Regions from separate parts of the Pseudomonas sp. 10S4 genome, predicted to be linked through region 3. Evidence: predicted binding sites of a transcription regulator. Region 3 holds the regulator's gene; each other region holds the start of a gene.
What was found. Region 3 encodes sigma-54, which starts transcription at its own class of promoters, with help from an activator protein. Its sites were predicted from a motif close to ANTGGCATNNANNTTGCTNT; they were not measured.

Region 1: the regulator sigma-54 is predicted to act here: its motif matches at 2,862-2,881, upstream of glnK (P-II family nitrogen regulator).
Region 2: the regulator sigma-54 is predicted to act here: its motif matches at 1,663-1,682, upstream of RHM58_RS17115 (flagellar basal body rod protein FlgF).

Annotation. Positions count from the first base shown of each region.
Region 1 covers NZ_CP133774.1:1,511,833-1,515,981, forward strand. The annotation lists gene sutA (transcriptional regulator SutA) at 1-205, opposite strand, end outside; gene RHM58_RS07135 (secondary thiamine-phosphate synthase enzyme YjbQ) at 308-733, opposite strand; gene RHM58_RS07140 (ammonium transporter) at 947-2,284, opposite strand; gene glnK (P-II family nitrogen regulator) at 2,320-2,658, opposite strand; gene RHM58_RS07150 (accessory factor UbiK family protein) at 3,074-3,334, shown strand; gene RHM58_RS07155 (Bro-N domain-containing protein) at 3,778-4,149, shown strand, end outside.
Region 2 covers NZ_CP133774.1:3,670,944-3,675,092, forward strand. The annotation lists gene RHM58_RS17110 (sigma-54-dependent transcriptional regulator) at 1-1,373, shown strand, start outside; gene RHM58_RS17115 (flagellar basal body rod protein FlgF) at 1,737-2,477, shown strand; gene flgG (flagellar basal-body rod protein FlgG) at 2,524-3,309, shown strand; gene flgH (flagellar basal body L-ring protein FlgH) at 3,361-4,056, shown strand; gene RHM58_RS17130 (flagellar basal body P-ring protein FlgI) at 4,084-4,149, shown strand, end outside.
Region 3 covers NZ_CP133774.1:2,928,769-2,932,917, forward strand. The annotation lists gene rapZ (RNase adapter RapZ) at 1-299, opposite strand, end outside; gene ptsN (PTS IIA-like nitrogen regulatory protein PtsN) at 302-766, opposite strand; gene hpf (ribosome hibernation-promoting factor, HPF/YfiA family) at 779-1,087, opposite strand; gene RHM58_RS13405 (RNA polymerase factor sigma-54) at 1,161-2,654, opposite strand; gene lptB (LPS export ABC transporter ATP-binding protein) at 2,841-3,566, opposite strand; gene lptA (lipopolysaccharide transport periplasmic protein LptA) at 3,566-4,099, opposite strand; gene lptC (LPS export ABC transporter periplasmic protein LptC) at 4,086-4,149, opposite strand, start outside.

The DNA.
Region 1 (4,149 bases), 1.4 Mb from region 3:
GGGCATCGCGCTCCTTGTTTTTGGCTTCGACGCTCGGCAGCTCATCGACTGACACAGCAGCCTTGGCCTTGCCTTTAGCGGTCGGAGCCGGCGCATCACCGCCGTCGTCGTCAGCAACGTCTTCCGCCGCTGCTTCCAAACCTTCTTCGGCCTCGTCTTCGTCACCTACTTCGAGGTCGTCGTTTTCCAGATCATCGTCGCTCATGTTCTACCTCATGACTTGCGAAAAGCAGATTAGTTATAGCCCAGCTTCGCCATCTGTCGAAGGCGGCCGGGGAAAATTCTACAACCGCTGGCTACCAGCGGTTTATGCCCCTTCACCGTGCACGGTGGCGAGGACTTTACGGGCACCGCCAAAATCACGGTGCTCGCCCAGATAAACGCCTTGCCAGGTCCCCAACGCCAGTCGGCCTGCCGAAATCGGCAAACTGAGCTGACAGCCAAGCACGCTGGCCTTGAAGTGCGCCGGGAGGTCGTCCAGGCCTTCGTCGTTATGCTCATAGCCGTCTGTGCCTTGTGGGATCAGACGATTGAAAAATCGTTCGAAGTCGCGACGTACCGCCGGATCGGCGTTCTCGTTGATGGTCAACGACGCCGAGGTATGCTGCAGCCACAAATGCAACAGACCGACCCGGCACGCCTTGAGTTCAGGCAGGCCGGCGAGTAACTCGTCCGTTACCAGATGAAAGCCCCGGGGCCTTGCCCGCAGGGTAATCAGAGTCTGTTGCCACATACAGTTCTCCGCACGTTCGGGGCGCATTCTAGCGCGCTCTGGGAAAAAACAAAGGCCCTAATATTCCTGCAATGCTGTAAGTCTTTCGCCCCAGAAAAACGCCCGGCGTAAACACGACTTAAGCCGTAGGAAAAAACCTTTCAGCTACGTCTTTAATGACAAATCCTGGACAAAAAAATGCCCGGCAAGCCGGGCAAGTTTTTTGAGCGCGTCTTACAAGTTGTAGCCGCGTTCGTTGTGTTGTGCCAGGTCGAGGCCAACCGATTCTTCTTCATCGGTCACACGCAGACCCATGACGGCGTCCAGGACCTTGAGGATGATGAAGGTGACGATCGCGGTGTAGATCACCGTGAAGCCCACGCCTTTGGTTTGAATCCAGACTTGTGCGGCGATGTCGGTGACGGTGCCGAAGCCACCCAGGGACGGTGCAGCGAACACACCGGTCAGGATCGCGCCGAGGATACCGCCGATACCGTGCACGCCGAAGGCGTCCAGGGAGTCGTCATAGCCAAGTTTGCGTTTCAAGGTAGTGGCGCAGAAGAAGCACACCACGCCAGCCGCCAGGCCGATGATCAGCGAGCCCATTGGGCCCACGGTGCCGGCAGCCGGAGTAATGGCTACCAGACCGGCAACCACACCCGAGGCGATGCCCAGTGCACTTGGTTTGCCGTGGGTGATCCACTCGGCGAACATCCAGCCCAGTGCAGCGGCAGCAGTAGCGATTTGAGTGACCAGCATCGCCATACCGGCGGTGCCGTTGGCCGCAGCAGCGGAGCCGGCGTTGAAGCCGAACCAGCCGAACCACAACATCGCCGCGCCCATCAGGGTGTAACCGAGGTTATGCGGTGCCATCGGGGTGGTCGGGAAGCCTTTACGCTTGCCCAGTACCAGGCAGGCAATCAGGCCAGCCACACCGGCGTTGATGTGAACCACGGTGCCGCCCGCGAAGTCGAGCACGCCCCAGTCGCCCAACAGCGAACCCGGACCGCTCCAGACCATGTGCGCGATTGGCGCGTAAACCAGGGTGAACCAGACGCCCATGAAGATCAGCATCGCGGAGAACTTCATCCGCTCAGCGAACGCACCGACGATCAGCGCCGGGGTGATGATCGCAAAGGTCATCTGATAAGTAACAAATACTGCCTCTGGGAACAGCGCCGTCGGGCCAGTAATGCTGGCAGGCGTGATGCCCGCGAGGAAGGCCTTGGCAAAGCTGCCGACAAAGGAGTTGAGGTTGACGACGTTGACTTCCATCCCCGTGGTATCGAACGCCATGCTGTAGCCATAAATGAACCACAGGATGGTGATCAGACCGGTAATGGCGAAGCACTGCATCATCACGGAAAGAATGTTTTTGGACCGAACCATGCCGCCGTAGAACAGCGCGAGGCCAGGAATGGTCATGAACAGCACAAGGGCAGTCGAGGTCAACATCCAGGCGGTATCGCCGGAATTGAGGACTGGAGGCGCCACCGGATCTGCCGCCATAGCCAGGCCGGGCATTACGATGGACAACAGGGCTCCTAGCCCTGCGAATTTACGCAGAGTCATATTGTTTTCTCCTGGGGCGTTGGGGTTGTGGCGGCTTAGATTGCGTCGGTATCGGTTTCGCCGGTACGGATGCGAATCGCCTGTTCCAGATTGACCACGAAGATCTTGCCGTCACCAATCTTGCCGGTGTTGGCTGCCTTGGTTATCGCCTCGATAACCCGGTCAAGATCCTTGTCGTCAATGGCGACATCAATCTTCACCTTGGGCAGAAAATCGACCACGTACTCCGCGCCGCGATACAGCTCGGTGTGACCCTTCTGCCGACCGAAGCCTTTGACCTCAGTAACGGTAATGCCCTGCACGCCGATCTCGGACAACGACTCGCGTACATCGTCCAGTTTGAACGGCTTGATGATGGCAGTGACTAGCTTCATGAAAACTCTCTCCCGAATTGGTGGACTTGCCCCAGGAAAACAAACCCGACTCAAGTCTAAGCGCAGTGCCTGGCTTTGTAACGCATCGTCGGCCCAACCTGCCCGTCCGACGCCAGCTAACCACTCCGTGCGAAACTTCCCCGTTTCACGTGGCGCACTGCATTCGTCACAGCGACTGCATCAGTGCATGGGTCACTAGCGACTAAGCAGAAAGCTTGCCATCTCGCCAAAACCCACTGAATTCAGTCCCTTGGTCGCTGCTGCAAGCCGCTTCTCACAAACGCCGATGACATAACGCACAACAACAGTGCGCTGCCGTCCGTCCGCCTGCGCGAAAAGCGTGCATCCTTGGCTGCGGATTTGACTATAGACACTGCGTGATACACTGCCCGCCATTGTTTCCAGGACCTTTCCCATGCTCGCGCCCAAAGACTTCCTCGACGCCCTGAGCGGCACCGCCTCCCGCCTCTTCAGCGGCGAAACCCCGCTGCCGAAAAGCGAAATCGAAAGCCAGTTCAAGGCTTTGTTGCAAAGCGGCTTCAGCAAGCTGGATCTGGTGAGCCGGGAAGAGTTTGATAGCCAGATGGTTGTACTTGCACGCACTCGGGCACGGCTGGAAAGCCTTGAGGCGAAGGTCGCGGAGATGGAAGCGAAGCTCAATCCACCTGCCGAGTAACCCATCTGACAATGCGTTCCCCTGTAGGAGCGAGGCTTGCCCGCGAATAGCGACACCTCGGTCTCCCAGCCCTCCCACACGGGACGGACCACCCCCGTAGGAGCTGCCGAAGGCTGCGATCTTTTGATCTCCCGCCCCGCCACAATCTCGGCAACGTCCTACAAAGATCAGTACCGCCGTCCGATAGCGTCGCAAAGCCCCGACTCCTAAGCTCACCCGATGCTGAATGTTCAGCACTGGGTTTGGCGACCTGGAAGCTTAAGGCGTACGACGACCATCGACGGCGGGTTCACTTCCGCCACATCGAGTCATGGCGGCTGTGCGTGGGAGACCTTCGGGTCTGCCGGGTTCCTTTTGCTCCGGTTCGCCAACCCGCGTACAGCTGCCACCCAATCGTTTGGCGACGATTGACGGCAGCCCCTTTAGCAAAAGGAGTTGTATCAATGAATAGTGACGACACGTATCTGACACCACACACCTTCACCCGCCACAAACTTCACCTGCACGCCCTCCTCCTCGAAAACCAACCCTGGTTCAGCGCCCGCGACCTCGGCCGCCTCCTGCGCCTCTACCTCGACGAACGCGCCGTGCGCAAACTCGACCCCGACCAATACCAAACCCTGATAATGCTCAGCCACGGCACCGTCGAAAGCACCCTGCTGATCAGCGAATCCGGCGTCTACGCACTACTGATCTACCACTACTGCCCCGAATACCGAAGCCTGCGCGAATGGCTGACCCACGACGTAGTGCCCGTCCTCAGGGACGCGCAACAACCCACCTCAACCGAACGCCCGATTTTGAGCCTGCTGAAC
Region 2 (4,149 bases), 740 kb from region 3:
GTGGGGTATTTGGCGTCAAGCGTGTAGGGCTGATGCCCAGCGAGCGTCGGCACATGGAGCTCAATGCCTTGCTCGGCGCCCTGGAGTTTCCGGTGCTGTCGATCGACATGGGTGGCTCCATCGTCGCGGCCAACCGTGCGGCGGCGCAGTTGCTCGGGGTGCGGGTGGACGAGGTGCCGGGGATTCCGTTGTCGCGGTATGCCGAGGATTTCGATTTGCCGGAGTTGGTGCGCGCCAATAAGTCGCGGATCAACGGCTTGCGGGTGAAGGTGAAGGGTGACGTGTTTCTTGCCGATATCGCGCCGCTGCAATCGGAGCATGACGACAGCGAGGCCATGGCCGGTGCCGTGTTGACGTTGCACCGTGCGGACCGGGTCGGTGAGCGGATCTATAACGTGCGCAAACAGGAATTGCGCGGCTTCGACAGTATCTTCCAGAGCTCGAAAGTCATGGCAGCGGTGGTGCGTGAGGCTCGACGCATGGCGCCGCTGGATGCGCCGTTATTGATAGAAGGTGAAACCGGCACTGGCAAAGAGCTGCTGGCGCGGGCTTGTCACTTGGCCAGTCCGCGAGGGCAGTCGCCACTGATGGCGCTCAACTGCGCCGGCCTGCCGGAATCCATGGCCGAGACCGAATTGTTTGGCTACGGCCCTGGCGCGTTCGCAGGCGCGCGGGCCGAAGGCAAGCTCGGGCTGCTGGAGTTGACGGCCGGCGGTACGCTGTTTCTCGATGGTGTCGGCGAAATGAGCCCGCGCTTGCAGGTGAAGCTGCTGCGCTTTCTGCAGGACGGCTGCTTCCGGCGTGTAGGCAGTGATGAAGAGGTCTATCTGGATGTGCGGGTGATCTGCGCGACGCAGGTGGACCTGTCCGAGTTATGTGCCCGAGGCGAGTTTCGCCAGGATCTGTATCACCGCTTGAATGTGTTGTCATTGCACATCCCGCCGCTGCGCGAATGCCTCGACGGGCTGACGCCGCTGGTGGAGCATTTCCTCGATCAGGCCAGTCGGCAGATCGGTTGCCCGCTGCCGAAACTGGCGCCAGCAGCGATGGAGCGGCTCAGTCATTACCATTGGCCGGGCAATGTCCGGCAGTTGGAAAACGTGTTGTTCCAGGCGGTTTCCCTGTGCGAGGGCGGGACAGTCAAGGCTGAACACATTCGCCTGCCGGATTACGGCGTGCGTCAGCCCCTTGGCGATTTCTCGCTGGAGGGCGGGCTGGATGCGATTGTCGGGCGCTTCGAGAAAGCGGTGCTGGAGCGCTTGTATTCCGAGCACCCGAGCAGTCGGCAGTTGGGTAAGCGGTTGGGGGTTTCGCATACCACCATTGCCAACAAACTGCGCGAATACGATGTCGGCAAGGAGCCTGGTTCCTGAGTCACAGCACGGGTGTTGTGGCGAGGGAGCTTGCTCCCGCTCGGGCGCGAAGCGGCCGCAAAACCATCCTGCGCGATCTGTCTGTCAGATATCGGCAGTCCTTTTTGGGGCTGCTTCGCTGCCCAGCGGGAGCAAGCTCCCTCGCCACAGGGTACAGCGTCGTCCATGAAGGCTGACACTTGCCACTTACCGGCATAACACCGCCGGTTTTTCGACTTCGACACAATTCCCTCATCCCCTCTAAATCCTTCAAGTCCTTTGTTTGCCGGGCCTCGGGCCGCCAGAAAAAGTTGGTCTGCAAATTGCTTGAGGCTCAGCAGTACAGCGGTGGGCGGCAAACGTCCGGCATGCAGAGGAAAGAGTGTGGACAAGTACCTTTATGTGGCAATGACCGGCGCCAGCCAGAATGCACTGGCGCAGAAGGCTCATGCGAACAACCTGGCGAACATCTCCACCAACGGTTTTCAGAAGGACCTGGAGCAGGCCCGTTCGATGCCGGTGTTTGGTGACAGCTTTCCGGCGCGTGCCTATGCCATGACCGAGCGTCCGGCCACCGACTTCTCGCCAGGATCGATGGTGGAAACCGGCCGTGATCTCGATGTGGCGGTGACCGGCGACGGCTGGATTGCCGTGCAAAGCCCCGACGGCAGCGAAAGTTACGTGCGCACCGGCAGCCTGAACGTTGACGCCTTGGGCGTGTTGCGCGCCGGCAATGGTATGCCGGTGATGGGCAATGGCGGGCCGATTGCCGTGCCGCCCGAGCAGAAAATCGAAGTAGGTGAGGACGGCACCATCAGCATTCGTTCGATGGGTGAAGGCCCGCGGGTGATTGCTCAAATCGACCGTATCAAACTGGTCAACCCTGACCTGAAGAACATGACCAAAGGCCTGGATGGTTCGATCCACACCATGGACGGCAAGCCGGCGCAAGCCGATGCGGGCGTCAAACTGGTGTCTGGGTTCCTTCAGTCGAGCAACGTTAATGCCGTGGAAGAAATGACCTCGGTGCTGGCGTTGTCGAAGCAATTCGAGCTGCACATCAAGATGATGAACACCGCCAAAGACGACGACCAGGCCATGGCTCAGGTCTTGCAGATCAGCTAATTATCAGAACGTCGCGCCGTAAAACAGGCGCACGAGGAGAATCGAAATGCTTCCGGCTCTATGGGTTGCCAAAACAGGTCTGTCCGCCCAGGACACCAACCTGACCACCATCTCCAACAACCTGGCGAACGTATCGACCACGGGTTTCAAACGTGACCGCGCCGAGTTCCAGGACTTGCTGTACCAGATCAAACGCCAGCCTGGCGCCCAGTCGACCCAGGACAGCGCGCTGCCGTCCGGTCTGCAATTGGGTACGGGTGTGCGCATCGTCGGCACCCAGAAAAACTTCACCGCCGGCAGCCTGCAAACCACCGAGCAGCCGTTGGACCTGGCCGTCGACGGCCGCGGTTTCTTCCAGATTCTGCAGCCGGACGGCACCACGTCTTACACCCGTGACGGCACCTTCCACCTCGACTCCAACGGCCAGATCGTGAACGCCAGCGGTTTCGCTCTGGAACCTGCGATCGTCATCCCGAACAACGCCCAGAGCTTCACGGTCGGTACGGACGGCACGGTGTCCATCACCGTTCCCGGCAACGCTGCCTCTCAAGTGATCGGCAACCTGCAAACCGCCGACTTCATCAACCCGGCCGGTCTGCAAGCAGTCGGTAACAACCTGTTCCTGGAAACCGCCGCCAGCGGCGCGCCGCAAGTCGGCACCCCGGGCCTGAACGGTTTTGGCACCACGCTGCAGAACACCCTGGAAGGGTCCAACGTCAGCACCGTTGAAGAGATGGTCAACATGATCACCACTCAGCGCGCTTACGAGATGAACTCCAAGGTGATCTCCACCGCCGACCAGATGCTCTCGTTCGTAACGCAGAATCTGTAATCAAGTCTATGAGGCGGCATGAAGCCGCCTGCAACACCGTGAGGTAGGGTCATGAATCGCTTTGTATCTGTTCTGGCACTGAGTGGGGTGGTCTCGCTCGCGGGCTGCGTCGCACCGACGCCCAAGCCCAATGACCCTTATTACGCCCCGGTGTTGCCGCGAACGCCGCTGCCGGCTGCCGCCAACAATGGCTCGATCTACCAGGCCGGTTTCGAACAAAACCTGTACGGCGACCGCAAGGCGTTCCGGGTCGGTGACATCATTACCATCACCCTGAACGAGAAGACTCAGGCCAGCAAGGGTGCCAACTCGCAGATCGACAAGACCAGCAAGACCAGCATCGGTCTGACGTCGCTGTTCGGTGGCGGCCTGACCACCAATAACCCGGTGGGCAGTGGTGACCTGAGCCTCAACGCCGGTTACAGCGGCGACCGTGCCACCAACGGGGCCAGCAAGTCCGGGCAGAGCAACAGCCTGACCGGTTCGATCACCGTGACCGTCGCCGATGTATTGCCCAACGGCATCATTGCCGTGCGTGGCGAGAAGTGGATGACCCTCAACTCGGGTGATGAGCTGGTGCGGATTGCCGGCCTGGTTCGCGCCGATGACATCGCCACTGACAATACCGTGTCGTCGACCCGCGTCGCCGATGCACGTATCACCTATTCGGGCACCGGTGCGTTTGCCGATGCGAGTCAGCCTGGCTGGTTCGACCGTTTCTTCCTCAGCCCGCTGTTCCCTTTCTAGGTGGCTACGTTGAATCTTAAACACCTGATGGTGGCCGCCCTGTTGCTGTCCGCAGCCTTCAACGCTCAAGCCGAGCGGCTGAAAGACATCGCC
Region 3 (4,149 bases):
CGCTTGAGCAGGGTTTCTTCATCGGCGTCCAGATACAGCACATCGCACTGGATATGCCGACCGCGAACTTCTTCAAGTAATTCGGGGAATCGCGTCAGGTGACTGGGCAGGTTGCGGGCGTCGATGGAAACGGCGACCAGCGGCTGAGCCAGCTCTGTATGAATCAGCGCGCGTTCGGCCAACTCCGGCAGCAGGCCGGCCGGCAGGTTGTCGATGCAGTAGTAGCCGTTGTCCTCAAGGACATCGAGTGCAGTACTTTTACCTGAGCCGGAGCGGCCACTGACAATGATCAAACGCATGATTAGTGACCGTTTTGCTCGCTCAGGACAACCTGATACAAGGCTTCGTTGCTCGGGGCACTGCGCAGTTTTTCGCGTACTTCCTTGCGATCAAGCATGCTGGCGATCTGGCGCAGTAATTCCAGGTGCGCATCGGTGGCGGCTTGCGGGACCAGCAGCACGAACAGCAGGTCAACCGGAGCGCCGTCGATGGCGTCGAAATCGATAGGTGCGTCAAGGTGCATCAAGGCACTGATGGGCGAGGTGCAGCCCTTCAGGCGACAGTGGGGGATAGCAATGCCGTTGCCAAAACCGGTGGAACCGAGTTTTTCACGGGCAATCAGAGCCTCGAAGACATCTTGCATCTCCAGATCCGGGACTTCCCGGGCGATCAGGTTGGCAATTTGTTCGAGGGCTTTCTTTTTACTGCCGCCCGGCACGTTCACGAGGGAACGGCCGGGGGTCAGGATACTTTCAAGTCGGATCATGGGTTGGGAGTGTTAACGACCGGTTGCGCCCTGAAGGAGGCTCTGGGTCTTTTCCTTATGCTTTTTAAGTTGGCGATCCAGCTTGTCGGTCAGTAGGTCAATAGCGGCATACATGTCGTTATGCTCGGCATTGGCGACCACTTCTCCGCCGGGGATATGCAGCGTGGCTTCGATTTTCTGCAGCAGCTTCTCGACGGTCATCGTGACTTGCACGTTGGTGATCTTGTCGAAATGCCTCTCTAATCGGTCGAGTTTTTCGCCGATGTAGGTGCGCAGGGGTTCGGTCACTTCCAGTTGGTGTCCACTGATGTTGACTTGCATACAGCTTCTCCTTCGTTGCCAGTGCATAAAGCGGCAGGTAAAGGTACCTGCCACTGGAACGCTGTGGCGTGGCTTACATCAACCGCTTGCGTTCGCTCGAAGGCGCGATCCCTAAGGACTCGCGGTACTTGGCGACGGTGCGGCGAGCCACCTGAATGCCTTGTGCCTCCAGTAAACCAGCGATCTTGCTGTCACTCAACGGCTTTTTCTGATTTTCCGCGGCAACCAGTTTTTTGATGATCGCGCGGATCGCTGTGGACGAGCATTCGCCGCCTTCAGAGGTGCTGACATGGCTGGAGAAAAAGTATTTCAGTTCATAAATGCCCCGTGGGGTATGCATGAACTTTTGGGTGGTCACCCGTGAAATCGTCGATTCGTGCATGCCCACCGCTTCGGCGATGTCATGCAGGACCAGCGGCTTCATGGCTTCGTCGCCGTACTCCAGGAAACCGCGCTGGTGCTCGACGATCTGGGTGGCGACTTTCATCAGGGTTTCGTTACGGCTTTGCAGGCTCTTGATGAACCAGCGGGCTTCCTGCAACTGATTACGCATGAAGGTGTTGTCGGCACTGGTGTCGGCGCGGCGCACGAAGCCGGCGTACTGGGCGTTGACCCGCAGCTTTGGCACTGACTCTTGATTCAACTCCACCAGCCAGCGCTCATTATCCTTGCGCACGATGACGTCGGGCACGACGTATTCGGCTTCGCTGGACTCGATCTGCGAGCCTGGACGCGGGTTCAGGCTCTGGACCAGCTCGATCACCTGGCGCAGTTCATCTTCCTTGAGCTTCATGCGGCGCATCAGTTGGCTGTAGTCGCGGCTGCCGAGCAGGTCGATGTAATCGGTGACCAGGCGCTTGGCCTCAGCCAGCCAAGGTGTTTTGGCGGGCAGTTGACGCAATTGCAGCAACAGGCACTCGCCCAGGTTGCGGGCGCCGATGCCGGCCGGTTCGAATTGCTGGATGCGATGCAGGACGGCTTCGATTTCGTCCAGCTCGATGTCCAGTTCCGGATCGAAGGCTTCGAGGATTTCCTCGAGGGTTTCGTCCAGGTAGCCCTGATTGTTGATGCAATCGATCAAGGTCACGGCGATCAGGCGATCGGTGTCGGACATCGGCGCCAGGTTCAGTTGCCAGAGCAGGTGGCTTTGCAGGCTTTCGCCGGCGGATGTACGGGTGGTGAAATCCCACTCGTCGTCATCGTTGCTCGGCAGGCTGCTGGCGCTGGTCTGGTAAACGTCTTCCCAGGCGGTATCGACGGGCAGTTCGTTGGGAATGCGCTCGTTCCAGTCCCCTTCCTCGAGGTTATCCACCGTCGGGGCGGTTTCCTGGTAGGAGGGTTCCTGAATGTCGGCGTTGGGTGGTTGTTCGGCTTTGTCGGCCAATGGGTCGGCGTTATCGAAGTCGTCGCCTTCTTCCTGGCGTTCGAGCATCGGATTGGACTCCAGGGCCTCCTGGATTTCCTGTTGCAGGTCCAGGGTCGACAATTGGAGCAGGCGGATGGCCTGTTGCAGCTGAGGTGTCATCGTCAGCTGCTGGCCCATTCTCAAGACTAGCGATGGTTTCATGGCAGGGGCTTAACACCTTATTCGCCGGCGCGCATGCGCCATCCACTACAGGGCGCCGAAGCGCCAAACTTAAGCAAATTATATGCCTGAAACTGAAGTGTTTGCCTAGAGCGCCGTAACAATAAAAAACACAGCGATGTGTTAATTGCGCCATGCGCTCTGTCGACTAGCCAGACACCTCGGTGCTTACAGGCGGAACTCGTGGCCCAGATACACTTCCTTGACCAGTTCGTTGGCCAGGATGGTGGCGGAGTCACCTTCGGCAATTAGCTGACCATCGTTGACGATGTAGGCGGTTTCGCAGATATCCAGTGTTTCACGGACGTTGTGGTCGGTGATCAGCACGCCAATGCCTTTGGCCTTGAGGTGATGGATGATCTGCTTGATGTCGCCTACCGAAATCGGGTCTACACCGGCGAAAGGTTCGTCGAGCGGGATGAATTTCGGGTTGGTGGCCAAGGCCCGGGCGATTTCCACTCGGCGTCGTTCACCACCGGACAGGCTCATGCCGAGGTTGTCACGGATGTGGCTGATGTGGAATTCCTGCAGCAGGCTTTCCAGCTCTTTGCGGCGAGCGGCCTTGTCGAGTTCCTTGCGGGTCTCGAGGATGGCCATGATGTTATCGGCGACCGAGAGTTTGCGGAAGATCGACGCTTCTTGCGGAAGATAGCCGATACCGGCCTTTGCACGACCGTGCATAGGCTGGTGGCTGACGTCCAGATCGTCGATCAGTACGCGACCCTGGTCGGCTTGTACCAGGCCAACGATCATGTAAAAGCAGGTGGTCTTGCCGGCGCCGTTCGGGCCAAGCAGGCCGACGATCTGACCGCTGTCGATGGACAGGCTGACGTCACGCACGACCTGGCGGCTCTTGTAGCTCTTGGCCAGATGCTGGGCTTTCAGAGTTGCCATTACTGGGCCTTCTGCTTCGGCGGGATCACCATGTCGATCCGTTGGCGCGGCGTTGTGATCGGCGAGCCAGTGGCGCGGCCGGCCGTAGCCACCTGTTTCACCGTGTCGTAGACGATTTTCTCGCCTTCGGTGGTGCTGCCGTCATCGCTGATGACTTTGGCTTGATCGATCAGCACGATGCGGTTTTGCTGGGCATGGTACTGGACAGTCTTGCCATAGCCTTTGACTGGCTGTGGGGAGGTGGTTTTTTGCAACTGCTCGAAGTACGCCAGGTTGCCCACCGACGTTACGACATCGATCTGGCCATCCTTTGTACGAGTGATGGTCACGGTATTGCCGGTAACCTTCATCGAACCCTGGGTGATGATTACATCACCTTTATAGGTGGCGATACCTTGCTTGTCATCGAGCTGGGCATCGTCGGCCTGGATACGGATCGGTTTCGTACTATCGTCCGGCAGAGCCCAGGCGCTCACGCTTCCCAGTGCTGCGCCCAGACTGAGCAAAATAGGGAGGGTTTTAACGAGCCTCATACTGTCCTCTTACGTTCGATAGCAGGTGTATCCTGCTTTCTTTCAAATAC